2 regions of the Massilimicrobiota sp. mt181 genome follow, and region 2 is predicted to be linked to the other one. Evidence: a T-box and tRNA genes for the amino acid it is inferred to sense, from the RefSeq annotation. Region 2 holds a T-box; the other holds one or more tRNA genes.
The links. A T-box is a leader RNA that pairs with one kind of tRNA and senses whether it is charged. The one in region 2 lies ahead of metG (methionine--tRNA ligase), so its partner is inferred to be a tRNA-Met.
Positions count from the first base shown of each region.

Region 1: it encodes a tRNA-Met, which carries the amino acid that the T-box ahead of metG (methionine--tRNA ligase) is inferred to sense. The anticodon was not compared.

Region 1 covers NZ_JBVAYN010000003.1:119,401-126,952, forward strand. The annotation lists gene ACZYT4_RS02935 (hypothetical protein) at 39-584, shown strand; gene ACZYT4_RS02940 (HAD-IC family P-type ATPase) at 581-2,917, opposite strand; tRNA gene ACZYT4_RS02945 (tRNA-Ile) at 3,041-3,117, opposite strand; tRNA gene ACZYT4_RS02950 (tRNA-Met) at 3,154-3,230, opposite strand; tRNA gene ACZYT4_RS02955 (tRNA-Phe) at 3,253-3,328, opposite strand; tRNA gene ACZYT4_RS02960 (tRNA-Asp) at 3,337-3,413, opposite strand; tRNA gene ACZYT4_RS02965 (tRNA-Met) at 3,417-3,493, opposite strand; tRNA gene ACZYT4_RS02970 (tRNA-Ser) at 3,511-3,603, opposite strand; tRNA gene ACZYT4_RS02975 (tRNA-Ala) at 3,613-3,688, opposite strand; tRNA gene ACZYT4_RS02980 (tRNA-Pro) at 3,695-3,771, opposite strand; tRNA gene ACZYT4_RS02985 (tRNA-Arg) at 3,785-3,861, opposite strand; tRNA gene ACZYT4_RS02990 (tRNA-Leu) at 3,932-4,020, opposite strand; tRNA gene ACZYT4_RS02995 (tRNA-Cys) at 4,026-4,100, opposite strand; gene ACZYT4_RS03000 (prephenate dehydrogenase) at 4,273-5,103, opposite strand; gene ACZYT4_RS03005 (nicotinate phosphoribosyltransferase) at 5,131-6,600, opposite strand; gene ACZYT4_RS03010 (FMN-binding protein) at 6,725-7,084, opposite strand; gene ACZYT4_RS03015 (LysM peptidoglycan-binding domain-containing protein) at 7,137-7,403, opposite strand; gene rnc (ribonuclease III) at 7,470-7,552, opposite strand, start outside.
Region 2 covers NZ_JBVAYN010000019.1:415-7,966, forward strand. The annotation lists partial or broken gene ACZYT4_RS10405 (hypothetical protein) at 1-489, shown strand, start outside; gene metG (methionine--tRNA ligase) at 524-2,446, opposite strand; T-box leader at 2,482-2,680, opposite strand; gene ACZYT4_RS10415 (DUF4299 family protein) at 2,832-3,173, shown strand; gene ACZYT4_RS10420 (hypothetical protein) at 3,178-3,576, opposite strand; gene ACZYT4_RS10425 (hypothetical protein) at 3,681-4,139, shown strand; gene ACZYT4_RS10430 (iron-containing alcohol dehydrogenase) at 4,151-5,320, shown strand; gene ACZYT4_RS10435 (aldehyde dehydrogenase) at 5,310-6,680, shown strand; gene ACZYT4_RS10440 (TFIIB-type zinc ribbon-containing protein) at 6,756-6,992, shown strand; gene mscL (large conductance mechanosensitive channel protein MscL) at 7,035-7,430, opposite strand; gene ACZYT4_RS10450 (polysaccharide deacetylase family protein) at 7,523-7,552, opposite strand, start outside.

The sequences.
Region 1 (7,552 bases), on a different contig from region 2:
CGACACTTTCCTATGTTAAAATTTATTTGGTGAAAAAAATGAATATCTATGATACAACAAATAATCAATATCAATTTCCAATTTTAGATCCTGATTTTTCATATCAGCAAACAGACTATCAAAAAAATCTCTATCCTTTTTTTAAACAACTTGACATTCCTTTGGATGTTCATTTTCTTACAGGAATATATATCGATTATTATATTGACCCCTACTCTATCGAAGAATATCCCCAACTCTATTTTCATGTATCCAGACATCTTGTCAAAAAAGTAGAAGACTTTTTGGATTTTGGTCATGCACATTTGTATTATGAAAGATCAAACTTCTTTTTTCTCGTTATGTTTAACATCGCAGAAGAACAAATTGAGGAAGCATTTATCAAACTTCATTTATATTTAAAAGATAAGAAATTTGAATATCTTCATCAACAATGTTCTTTTTTTATAAAATGTGGCATTTATGTTTCAACCATTAACATTCATCCCTATAAACTCTTTGATCTTTCTAAAGAGCAATGTCAACAAATTCTTTCAAAGGAGAAAACATTTATATCCGTTCATAATTTGAAACTTCTGCGTTAATGCTTTTCAAAATGATGATATAAAGTGACAATCCATTTTTTAAGTTGAAAAATGACAAAGATAGAACTTAAACAAAGTGGAATAACAAAAATAAGTGATTTTGTAAAGAATGAATAAATCCCAAAGAAATCATGCATAATCATCAAGATCAAATAAAAGACAACCGCAAACAGACTCGTTACAGTAACTCTTAAACGACTCCATGGCATACATACAATATAAACCACTAAAAAACTGATAAAACCGGCAACTAAATAATAGTATGTAGATAAAAGTTTGGAATCAAAATGGAAGTAGCTACCAATCCAAGTAATCAATAACATATAAATAATCATTGTGAGAGCACATGGTAAAGCTGTAGACATCACATGTTTAAAGAAACCTTGTGATGATAATGTAGAAGCACGCTCTAATGTTAAAAGGAAACTTGGTAGTCCAATCGCAAGACCACTGATGAGGCTTAACTGTAAAGGTGTAAATGGATAACTGAATCTTAGAGCAGCAAAAATCAAACAAAGAGCAGTCGAATAAATCGTTTTTGTTAGATAAAGAGAGCTGACTCTTTCAATATCTGCAATAATAGCTCTCCCCTCATTGACGATATCGACCATGGATGCAAACGAAGAATCCAATAAAACAATATGTGCTGCCTGTTTAGCCGCATCACTACCTGCCGCCATAGCAATCCCACAATCAGCATCCTTCAATGCCAAAACATCATTCACACCATCACCAACCATCCCTACAACATGTTGATTGGCTTGTAAAGCTTTGATAATACGTTGTTTTTGTTCTGGCTTTACACGCCCAAAAACACGATAGTGAGAGACAATCTTTTCAAGTTCCATGTCATCATCAGGAAAAGTGGATGCATCAATATATAGATCACCATTTTTTAATCCTGCCAATTGGGCAACACGTGAAACAGTCATTGGATTATCCCCAGATAATATGCGTATATCAACATGGGCATTTTCAAAAAAACGAAGCGTTTCTTTAGCCTCAGGGCGAATACAATCATAAATCACAATGAGAGCCATCGCTTTGACATGGCCTATTTGAGATGTATGAGAATCAAGACAATCTGTCTCACCCAACAACAAGACACGATAGCCTTCTTTCGCATAGGACTCAGCCATTTCCAACGTTTGAGAATCATCAGATACGAGAAATTCTGGTGCTCCTAAAACGTAGTGCCCTTTTCCCTGAATATGCAAAGCTCTCATTTTACGCTGCGAAGAAAATGGAATACGTTCCAAAACTTCAATATGCTCAGACTTTAAAAAATAATCTTGTAAAGCCAGCTGTGTCGCATTCACATCATCAAATTCATGTGCCATTGCTCCCATAATCGTTTCAATGTCATGAAAAGAAGAAGAATGAAGTGGCAAAACACGATCTACCTTAAGTTCCCCTGTTGTAATGGTTCCTGTCTTATCAAGACATAAAACATCCACTCTTGCCAGGGCTTCAATAGCTTCCATTTCCTGAATCAAAGCATTTTTTCTTGCCAGTTTACCAACACCAATAATAAAAGACAAACTTGTTAGCAAAACCAGCCCTTCAGGAATCATCCCCACAACGCCTGCAACAGTTTTCACAATCGCGCTTGCCTGATCATTAGGAAAAGCAGTTAACTGAGAAAAATAAAGAACAATTCCTACCGGAATAATCACAACACTTAAAATCTTGATAACTTTTTCAATAGAATTTTTCATTTCCGAAGAAGCATTATTTTTATTTTTAGCTTTGCGTACAAGATTTGTTGAATAGTTATCATTACCAACTCTGATAACTTTCGCATAAGCACTTCCTGCCACAACGAAACTTCCAGAAAGTAATTCATCATTTTTCATCTTCTTTACTGGCTCTGATTCACCCGTTAACATAGATTCATTAACTTCCATACCCTGTGATTTTAAAACAATACAGTCACTACCAATTTGATTTCCTGCCTCTAAAAAAACAACATCATCAAGAACGAGTTCTTCTATAGGAATAGTTTGGATTTGTTGATTTCTAATGACTTTTATTGTTTTCACAGTGACTAATGTTAACTGATCAATAATTTTCTTAACTTTAAATTCCTGATATATACCTATAAAAGCATTAATAATAACGACAACCATAAAAGTGAGATTAGTCCATCTCCCTGTCGATATAATAATAGCTGCTAAAAAAACATTTAAACAGTTGAAATATGTCAAAGTATGTTCCAAAACAATTTGCTTCTTTGTTTTAGAAATATTATCATGAGAAATATTAACATGTCCCTGTTGAATACGTGATTCAACTTGCTGATCAGTTAATCCCATATGTCTTATATCTTCCATTATATCACCTGCTTGTATCTTAATAAAACTTTATGGAATTTATGTGAAAGTCCATAAGAATATCATAGCACAATTTTTTTTACAAAAAAACAAAAAAAACCTCATAAGAGGTTATCAACAATATGGTGGACCCTGAAGGACTCGAACCTTCGACCGATCGGTTATGAGCCGATAGCTCTAACCAACTGAGCTAAGGGTCCAAAATAAAAAGTGGTATTCACCACTCATTGACTCAATGGTAGCGGGGAAGGGATTCGAACCCCCGACCCACCGGGTATGAACCGATTGCTCTAGCCAACTGAGCTACCCCGCCATGTAGTGAATCGTTTAAAAAATGGTGGTTCCGGCCGGAATCGAACCAGCGACACGAGGATTTTCAGTCCTCTGCTCTACCGACTGAGCTACGGAACCAAAATAAATGGCGGTCTGGACGGGGCTCGAACCCGCGACCTCCGCCGTGACAGGGCGGCATTCTAACCAACTGAACTACCAGACCATTTGGTTGCGGGAGAAGGATTTGAACCAACGACCTTCGGGTTATGAGCCCGACGAGCTACCAGACTGCTCCATCCCGCGATATGAAATTTAATAAATGGCGGAGGTTGAGGGATTCGAACCCCCGCGGGACTTTCATCCCCTGTCGGTTTTCAAGACCGATCCCTTCAGCCGGACTTGGGTAAACCTCCGCAACATAATGGTGGAGCTTAGCGGGATCGAACCGCTGACCTCCTGCGTGCAAAGCAGGCGCTCTCCCAGCTGAGCTAAAGCCCCATTAAATGGTCGGGAAGACAGGATTCGAACCTGCGACCCCCTGGTCCCAAACCAGGTGCACTACCAAGCTGTGCTACTTCCCGTTTGATATTTGATTGGCGCGCTAGGCAGGAATCGAACCCACAACCTCTTGATCCGTAGTCAAGCACTCTATCCAGTTGAGCTACTAGCGCCTCTTAACAGTGCCATTCAATAATATCACATTTTTTTATCAATTGCAACACTTTTTTTAATTTTTTTATTTGGTGCCCAGGGCCGGAGTCGAACCGGCACGGATTTTAAGGTCCGCAGGATTTTAAGTCCTGTGCGTCTACCAATTTCGCCACCTGGGCAACAATGGAGGTTCCAGCCGGACTCGAACCGACGATGACAGAGTTGCAGTCTGTAGCCTTACCAACTTGGCTATGGAACCATTTCCCTTAACTCGTTGCTCAAATAGTATATAATATTTTCCACATTTATGCAATACCTTTTTTTGTTTTTTTTACATTTCAAAATGTTTCTCAAAAGAATAATGAAAGAGATTTTTTATAAAGTTTTCAATCTCTTTCATTACGTATGTACAAATATTGTTGATTTTAAGACTATTTTTCCAATTTCTCGCGACGCTTTGATGATTTCAAAAACATCTCTCTTAAAGCTTTTTCATCTTTTTGATAAATTGCTTTTTTTAATTGATCGAACTCTTTTTCAAAGCGTGCCATTGATGATAATAAGTATTCCTGGTTATTAAAAAACAATTCTATCCATAAATCCGCATTAATATTGGCAATACGAGTCAGGTCACGAAAAGAATCACCAATATACTTTCCGGTCTCATATTTTTCATCATCACTATTGATTAGTGCCACAGCCAATGTATGTGGTAATTGAGAAGTAAATGAAATAATTTCATCATGAGCATAAGGACTCATAATTTTGACACTTTTAAATCCTAATTCAGCAACAAATTGACACATAAAATCAATTGATTTCTGATGGTTTTTTTCATGTTGTATGACAATATAATTTGCATTATGAAACACTTTTTCACTTGCATACAAATATCCTTTTTTTTCTCTTCCTGCCATTGGATGACCACTAATATATTCAACATCTTGATCGATAATTTCTAAAGCTTTTGCTAAAAAATACGATTTAATCCCCACGACATCACTCACAATACTTCCTTTTTTAAAAGTATGTTGAGAGATAAAATCAAGCACTTGTGATGGATATAAACAAATAATTGTGAGATCACTTTTTTCAATAATTTCATGTCCATCCTGATATCCTTCAATAATACAACCTTCTTCTTTGGCCATATCTAAAGTCTGTTGATTGCAATCAACACCATAAACATCATAACCTTTACCTTTAAGTGCTTTAACAAAACTTCCACCTATAACACCTAATCCTACAACTGTAATAATCATATCAGCATTGATCCTTAAAAGAAAACTTTAATGTCCCTTTTTCCCTTCTGCCAACATTTTGAGTTTATAATCCAATAATTTTTGTGTTAAATCCACATAATATAAATGAGGATATTCTAAACGGAAGATTTCATCCCATAAGAATTGTTTTTGTTGTGCTGAATAAGCACAAATTTCATCTAATGTATAATGTGGATAAACATTCTTTCCTTCATCAAAAACTAAAGTCTGTAGTGGATGGACTTCATATGTACCAGCATAAAGCGTCTTATGTTTCCATGCATCTAATTGATGATAAATTGTCAAATCCTGATTTTCATCTAAAACCTCATCATGGAAAGCAATAATATCCGCAATAGCTTTATTTGTTTCTTTTTCAATTAAACGATATACCTTTTTATAACCAGGGTTTGTAATCTTTTCTCTATTTTCAGAAATTTTAATTTTAGGAATAATTTCTCCATTTTTTTCTATTGCAGCAAGTTTATAAACACCACCAAAAACTGGAGAAGATTTTGATACAATCATATTTTCTCCAACTCCAAAAGAATCTATTTGTGCACCCTGTTCCAATACAGAACGTATCAAATATTCATCCAAGGAATTAGAAACTGTAATCTGACAATCATGTAAACCAGCTACATCAAGCATCATTCTTGCTTTTTTCGTTAAATAAGCAATATCTCCACTGTCTAAACGAATTCCTTTTAATCGTTTCCCCATTGGCGCTAAAACTTCTTCAGCAATACGAATCGCATGAGGAACACCGCTCTTTAAAGTATCATATGTATCAACTAATAAAACACAGTTATCTGGATAAATTTGAGCATACGCTTTAAATGCTTCATATTCAGAATCAAATGATTGAACAAAAGAATGAGCCATTGTCCCTAAAACAGGCATATGAAAATCTTTTCCAGCAGAAACAGTAGCTGTCCCTGCAACACCACCAATATAAGCCGCTCTCGCTCCATAATGAGCACCATCATAACCTTGTGCTCGTCTTGCGCCAAACTCCATGACAGCTCTTCCTTTGGCTTCCTGAACAATACGTCGCGCCTTTGTCGCAATTAAAGACTGATGGTTAATAGTCACTAATAAAAATGTTTCTATAAGCTGAGCTTCAATGAGCTTTGCTTTCACTGTCACCAATGGTTCATATGGAAAAACTGGTGTTCCTTCTTTGACAGAATAAATTGTCCCAGTAAACTTGAAAGTTCTTAAATAATCAAAAAATTCTTCATCAAAAACATTTAAAGATCTTAAATACGCAATATCTCCTTCACTAAAATGCATATTTTCAATAGCCTCGATCAATTGCTGTAATCCAGCAAAAATAACGAAACCACCATTATCTGGATTTTTTCGATAAAACATATCAAAATAAACTATTTCATCTTTCTTACCCATCTTAAAATAATTATAAGACATTGTTAATTCATAAAAATCCATAATAAGAGTGATATTTCTTTCTTGACCAACATAATTTTTTTCCATTATCTATCCCCCTATCATTTTTCATTATCATATACCAATTTTCTTAAAAAATAAAGCCTTTCTTCTTTTTGAAACACGAAAAAAGTAGCCACAATCACTGTAACTACTCTTTATCCATTTTCAATCAAGAATTGTTTTTTGCTTGCTCAAAAGCTTTTTCAACTGCTTCTTTTAAGGCTTGAGAAGATCTGGTTGCTCCAGAAATGGTATCAACATCATATCGATTTTGTTCTTTCATATTTTCAATCATTTGTTCTAAAGCCACTCCTCCAATAGAAGGCGTTTCATTATGCTCTTTGATCACAATATCCTGAATCTGATCATCTTTAATAACTGTTTCTACCTGAAATTCTCCTCCATAACCCATAGCTGTTGTTTCATAAGTGCCATCTTTATATTGAGATTCTTTTGTTTCATCTGGTGCCTTTTGTGTACAACCACATAAAAGCGTTGCTATAAACAGGATGATTATTTTTTTCATCATTTCAAACCTCCTATTTATAGTTTTTGCTTAAAATCAAATCTTATGCAATTTTTTAAAAATATAAATCATAAGTTTCTCTTTGATAAGGTTGTGGCATTGGTGGTATTTTTTGGAAAACAATAGGAACCAGTAATTGTTGTTGAGGATGAATCAATAAATCATCACCTAACTGGTTCATTGCCTGAATCCAAGCCACTTCACTATTCAACGTTTTCGCAATACGATAAACATTATCACCTTTATGCACAGTATATAATACAATTTCTCCTACTCTTGGATTAATGACTCTTTCGTCATCATACATATATGGATTATACATGATTATCACTCCCAAAATAATTTATGAAAAAATGTTGATCATGTATAGGCAAAAAACAGTATTTTTTTATTTCGTTGCTAATTTATTCAAAGCATCTTTAGCTGCCTGTTGCTCTGCTCTTTTTTTACTTGTTCCTTTTCCAATACCCA
Region 2 (7,552 bases):
ATTGATTTAAAATGGAATCTTCAGACTCTCGATACTCTTCCTCATCCTTCTCATTATCCTAACCACACTATTGAAACAATATTTATGATTATTTTCATTATTTTCTTTATATGTTATGGTATCTTCTTCTCTAGTGATATGATTATTCAAATACAACATGAATCATATCAAATGATTCATATGATGACTTATTTCTTTCAACCATTTATTATGATCATCATTTTTGATTACTTCATAGATATGACAAAAAAGATATATACAAAAAAATATTTAAAATATAATTTTTTAATTAATCTTTTTACAATTGTTTCTCTATCTATTTTTGTTATTAACTCACAATTTTTAAGTGATTATCTTCTCCCCATGACTTATTTTCAATATATTCTTGTCAATACATTCATTATTCTTGCCCTATTCTTTATCTATTCTATTTCTTTATATAAATTAATCAGAAATATAAAATCTTATCGTTTTCTATTTAAAAAATAGACCTTAGAATTCATTCAATCTAAGGTCCTTTTCTTTATCTTATTTTTGTTCCATTTGGTAAATTATCTACAGATACAAGTTCCAACATTTTTTTCTTAGATCCAGCAAGAATCATACCTTGTGATTCAACACCTCTTAATTTAGCAGGTTTTAAGTTAGATACAACAATAACTTTCTTTCCAACCATCTCTTCTGGTGTATAGAAATCTGCAATACCACTGACAATCTGTCTTGTTTCTTTACCAATATTAATCTGAGAAACTAACAGTTTATCAGCATCTGGATGCTTTTCACATTTTTCTACTGTTCCAACAACAAGTTCAATTTTCGCAAAATCATCAATTGTAATTTGATTTTCATCTTCATGTTTTTCTTCTTTTTGAGGATATAAAGCTTCAACTTTCTTTTCTACTTCTTTAGGATCTAATCTTGCAAATAACTGTTGTGGTTTTTCAGTCACTTTTGTTCCTTCTTGATATAAACCAAAAGTATTTAAATCTAAGAAATTTCTTTGATCTGTATTGATTTGATCTAAAATCTTTGTAGATGTTGATGGCATATATGGTTCTAAAGCAATAGCTGCAAAACGAATAGCTTCAATTAAGTTATAAAGAACTGTTGCTAGACGATCTTTTTTGCTTTCATCTTTTGCCAGTGCCCAAGGCATTGTATCATCAATATATTTATTTGTTCTTCTAAGTAAGACAAAGATTTCATCTAATGCTTTAGATGCTTTAAATTCATCCATATAAGCTTGAACTTTCTTTGGCATAGCCAAAGCTATTTCTTTTAACTCATCATCAACAGGTTCATTCACTTGTGGATTTGTTATAATGCCATCAAAGTATTTATTTGTCATGGCAATTGTTCTATTGACTAAGTTACCTAAAATATTAGCTAAATCTGAATTAATACGTTCAACTAATAAATCCCATGTAATACTTCCATCATTATCATAAGGAATTTCATGTAAAACATAATATCTAACAGCATCTACACCAAAGATATTAACGAGATCATCAGCATAAATCACATTTCCTTTAGATTTAGACATTTTACTTTCACCTTGTAATAACCAAGGATGTCCAAAAACTTGTTTTGGTAATGGTAAATCTAAAGCCATCAACATAATAGGCCAATAAATCGTATGGAATCTGACAATATCTTTACCAATTAAATGTAAGTCTGCTGGCCAATATTTCTTAAATAATTCACCATGATTTCCATCAACATCATAACCTAGCCCTGTAATATAGTTTGTTAAGGCATCAATCCATACATAAACCACATGTTTAGGATCAAAATCTACAGGGATAGACCATTTGAATGAAGTACGTGAAACACATAAATCCTGTAAACCTGGTTTTAAGAAGTTATTCATCATTTCATTCTTTCTTGAAACAGGTTGAATAAATTCAGGATGATCTTCAATATGTTTGATTAAACGATCTGCATATTTAGATAATTTAAAGAAATAAGCTTCTTCTTTGGCATCATGAACTTCACCACCACAATCAGGACATTTTCCGTCAACTAATTGAGATTCAGTAAAGAATGACTCACATGCTGTACAATATTTACCTTCATAATGTCCTAGATAAATATCTCCCTGATCATATAATTTCTTAAAGATTTTTTGAACTTGTTTCACATGATATTCATCTGTTGTTCTCATGAAACGATCATATGTTGTATCCATCATATCCCAAATTTCTTTGACAACAGCTGCTTTTTCATCAACAAACTGTTTAGGTGGAATTCCTGCTTCTTGAGCTTTTAATTCAATCTTTTGTCCATGTTCATCAGTTCCAGTCTGAAAATAAACATTGTACCCTTCCTGTCTTTTACTTCTTGCGATAGCATCAGCTAAAATAATTTCATATGTATTACCGATATGAGGTTTTCCTGAAGTATAAGTAATTGCCGTTGTTAAATAATAATCTTTTGGATCTTTCATCATTTCTCCTCCTTCAAAATAAAAAAACGTCCTTATAAAAGGACGTATTATACGCGGTACCACCTTTTTTTATATCTTTCGATATACCCTCAAAACTTTAACGCAGTTAACGTTTATCTCTCACTATTCAAGATAACAGCTCCCAGCCCATCTTCATAAAAGTTATGTCCTGATTTGCACCAACCATCAGTTCTCTACAACGCCCTTTTAATCTCTGCTGTTCTTAGCCTTTTTGATACTCTTAAACATTATCAAATATTTTTTTTAAAGTCAATAAAGTTTCATAACAAAATAACGATTCTCTTTTGATATAAACGAAAAAAAATGATTTTCTCACAGTGATAATGATATAATAAAATTAACAAGAATAGAAAGGACTGATTTTATGGGTTTATTTAAGAAAAAGAAAAAGACTGTTAATTGGGATGATGCTTATAAAGCCACGCCTCATTTTTATAAGCAATCTGATGGAAGTGTATTTGGTGCAATGAGTTTAACAGAAGGCACGAAAACAATGTTAATGAAACAACCTCAATTACATTTTCAAGTTGAAGGACAAAATATATCACAATGGAGATTAACACTGATTAGTACGACAAATGATTCTATGATTGGTGATATGGATTATTTTACGGCTTTAAAGACATTACAACCTTATATTCTTGCTGAAGATAGCAATTTTATTTTAGTAAAAGGATTAACTTTAGATGAATTAAAGAGTTTATAATCAACTAGCCACCAATAAGAGTCAGTTGATCATTCACATATTGACATACAGTAACACTCTCATTATTCAAATTTATATATACAGTTTGACTATCTGTCACTGCTGTTAAAATAATATAACCATTCTTTAGATGACCTGTATCAAATTTATAGATATAATTATCTAATTCTTTCAAGTTGCCTTCTGTAGATTTTGTTCCATTATCACTATAAAAATATTTTTGATTTTTTAAATCTAAACTTATTGTAGAGTGACTATTTTCTAATAAAAAAGTTACATAGTCTCCATATTGGATAGTCTTATGATAATCGTTTGATTTGAGACTATAACCTATAAATATACCTGCAAAAAAAATAAGCAAACATATTAAAAGAATAATGATTTTAGATTTTTTTGTTTCCATGGTCTTGACCTCCTTTTTAAAGATAACAAAATATTATGGAATGGTTGTGTATTTTTACTCTCTTTATAAAATAATGTTATAATAAAACTAAGGAGTGAATGCATATGAAAAAGCTGATTATTTGGATTGTGATGCAGTTTTTATATCGTGGTATGAAAGTTCTTTATCATGATGATCCACGTATGAAAGAGGAATTAGATGGATGGAAACAAGATAAAGTTTTAACATTACAAGTCATACATGGACCTTCAATAACGATTAAATACACATATCAAAAAGGATTGCATAAAGTCAAAAATGTAAAACCTGATATTTGTATTACCTTTAAAAGTATTCAAACAGCATTGCTTGTCTTTACAGGTATGATGAGTGTCAAAAGTGCTTATTTAGAACATCGTTTTTCTTTAAGAGGAGATGTTTTTGAAAGTATGAGATTTGTTAGATGTGTTGATTTGGTAGAAACTTATCTTTTCCCTCGTTTTATGACAAAACGTATTTTAAATCATCAGGAAAAGAAGTATAAACCAACTTTATTGATTTATATAAAAGCTTTATTTGCTTAGGAGGGATCATTATGTATTTTGAATTTGTCAATAAAACAAAGGTATGTGCAGGTAAGAATGCTTTAAGTCAATTAGAATACGAGTGTCAGCAATATCATATGAAACATCCTCTGATTTTAACAGACCATGTTTTATATCAACTCAAATATGTTGATATCCTGACAAAACATTTATCATTAGAATATAGTCTATATACTGATATTCCTGTTGATTCTTCTATTCATACGATTGAAGATATTAAAGATTTTTATATCAAAGAAAATTGTGATGGATTGATTGCTTTAGGTGGTGGAAGTGTTTTAGATACAGCTAAGGGTGTTTATTTGATGTTATCACAGGAATGTGAATCGATTGAAGATATTTTAGGTTTTGAAGATTTAAAGCTCGGTAAAGATGTTCCATTCTTTGCCATTCCAACAACAAGTGGAACTGGTAGTGAAGCTACATGTGTCGCTGTGGTCAGTCATCCTGAAAAGCAAGTCAAACTTGAAATCATTTCACAGCATATTCAAAGTCATGTTGCTTTCCTTGATCCTGTTCTTACACAAAATCTTCCATTAAAAACAACAGCTTCTACAGGTATTGATGCTTTAACACATGCCATCGAAGCTTATACATGTTCACAGAAAAATCCAATCAGTGATGCTTATGCTATCTTAGCGATACAAACCATTTCACAAAATATTTTAAAAGTCATAGACAATCCCAAAGATGAAAACATTCGATTAAATCTTGCGTTAGCTTCTTATGAAGCTGGATGTGCCTTTTCGAATTCAATGGTTGGTATTGTTCATGCGATTGGCCATGCTTTAGGGGCTGTCTGTCATATTGCTCATGGAGATGCGATGAGTATGCTGCTTATCCCTTGTATGCGTTATAATCTGGAAGTGAATAAAGACTTATATGGGGATGTATTATTATATCTTGGACAAAAAGAACTTTATAGCCAAACACCAAAAGAACAGCTAGGTCAAAAAGCGATTGATTATATTGCGAGTTTATTACAGACTTTACATGAAAAGACAAATCTTCCTGTATCACTGGGAAGTGTTGAAAATTTATCTGAACATATCAATGAAGTGGCTGAAAAAGCTTTAAATGATGGAGCTTTAATAGTCAATAACAAATATGCAAATAAACAAGATATTATCAATATATTGGAGGGTCATTATGGATATTAAAGAATTAGTGAAAACACAACGTGAATTTTACAATACACAATATACCAAAGATATTAACCATAGAATACAGACTTTAAAAGCGATGAGAACTTGGATCTTAGAACATCAAAATCGTATTATTGAAGCCTTGAAAAAAGATTTGAATAAAGATGCTGTCGAATCTTATATGTGTGAAATTGGCTTGGTTTTAAGTGAATTAAACTATCAGTTAAAACATATTAAAAAATGGAGTCGTAATAAATATGTCTGGACGCCAATCTCTCAATTCTATGGAACAAGCTTTGAATCTTATGAGCCTTATGGTGTGACATTGATTATGAGTCCTTGGAATTATCCTTTCATGTTATCAATTGAACCAGCAGTTGGCGCTATTGCAGCTGGAAATACTGTAATTATCAAGCCGAGTGCTTATGCTCCAAATGTTTCACATGTGATTAAACAAATGATAACTGAAAGCTGTGATGAAAGATATGTGGCAGTTGTTGAAGGTGGAAGAGCTGAGAATACAGAACTTTTGGAACAACGTTTTGATTATATTTTCTTTACAGGTAGTGTGAATGTTGGCAAACTGGTTATGGAAAAAGCGAGTCGTTATTTAACACCTGTAACTTTAGAATTAGGTGGGAAAAGTCCTTGTATCGTTGATGATGATAAGAGTTTAAAATTGGCTGCCAAACGTATTGCTTTTGGTAAGTTTTTAAACGCTGGTCAGACATGTGTGGCTCCTGATTATTTATTAATCAAAGACAAATATAAAGATCAGTTCATTCAATATATGAAAGATGCTATTCATGAATTCTTTGGTGATCAACCTTTACAAAATCCTCAACTTGTTAAAATTATTAATCAAAAACACTTTGATAGATTATCACATTTATTAGAAAATCAGGATATTGTGATTGGTGGAAAAGGAAATCCAGAAACCTTACAGATTGAACCAACGGTTGTTGATCATGTTGATGGAAACAATCCATTAATGCAAGAAGAAATCTTTGGTCCTATTCTTCCTATTTTGACTTATCAAAACATTGATGAAGCTATAAACTTTGTTAATCAAAGAGAAAAACCATTAGCTTTCTATATCTTTTCTAACAATAAGGCCATTCAAAAGAAATTATTGAAACATTGTAGCTTTGGTGGTGGTTGTATTAATGATACGATTATTCATCTTGCAACAAGTGAATTAGGTTTTGGTGGTGTTGGTAATAGCGGTATGGGCGCATATCATGGTAAAAAGAGTTTTGAAACTTTCTCTCATATGAGAAGTATCGTAAAAAAAGCAACTTGGATAGATTTACCTATGCGTTATTATCCTTATAATGCATTGAAGGATAAATTAATCAGAATGTTCGTTAAATAATTTAACATACTGTTAATATAAATTTCAAATACAATCTATACCATATAATATAGATAAGCATAAGGAGGAAATATTATGAAATGTCCCGTATGTAAAGATGTTACATTATTAATGGCTGAAAAGCATGGTATTGAAATCGATTATTGTCCTGAATGCCGTGGAATTTGGCTAGACCGTGGTGAACTTGATAAAATTATTGAAAGAGCATCAGGAGAACAAAAACAATACTCTTCTAAAGATTATGAAAAATCTCATAAAAAGAAGAAAAGTTCTACATTAATGGATATTCTTGAAATCTTTGGTGGAGAATAAAAGCTGTCAGGGATAAGTGAAATGCTTATTCCGACAGCTTTTTTAGTCTTCTAATTGTGATGTACAGTGAGGACAACGTGATGCATCAATATGAATTTCTGATTTACAAAACGGACAAATTTTCTTATCAGGAATGACATTATCCTCTTTTTTTCCAATACTCATGAGTTTATTAACAGCCTTCATAATACAAAATAAAACAAAAGCCATAATAAAGAAATTCACTAATGACGAAAGAAATGCTGAAGCAAAACTTGCAATATCCTGTAATGTATATATTTTTCCACCAGTGACAAAATTTAAAATAGGGTTAATAAAATTGTCAGTTAAAGAGGTCACAATGCCAGTAAAAGCTCCCCCTATAATAACCCCAATCGCCATATCCAGCATATTTCCACGTAAAGCAAACTTCTTAAATTCATTCATAAAATTCTTCATATCTTCACCTACTTTTTCATAGAATAACATATTCCAACAAGAAAATACAGAATATCTTATTGAAAAAAAGTCAAACAATATCATGTCTGACTTTAATTATTAACCCCATGATGTGGAGTAAA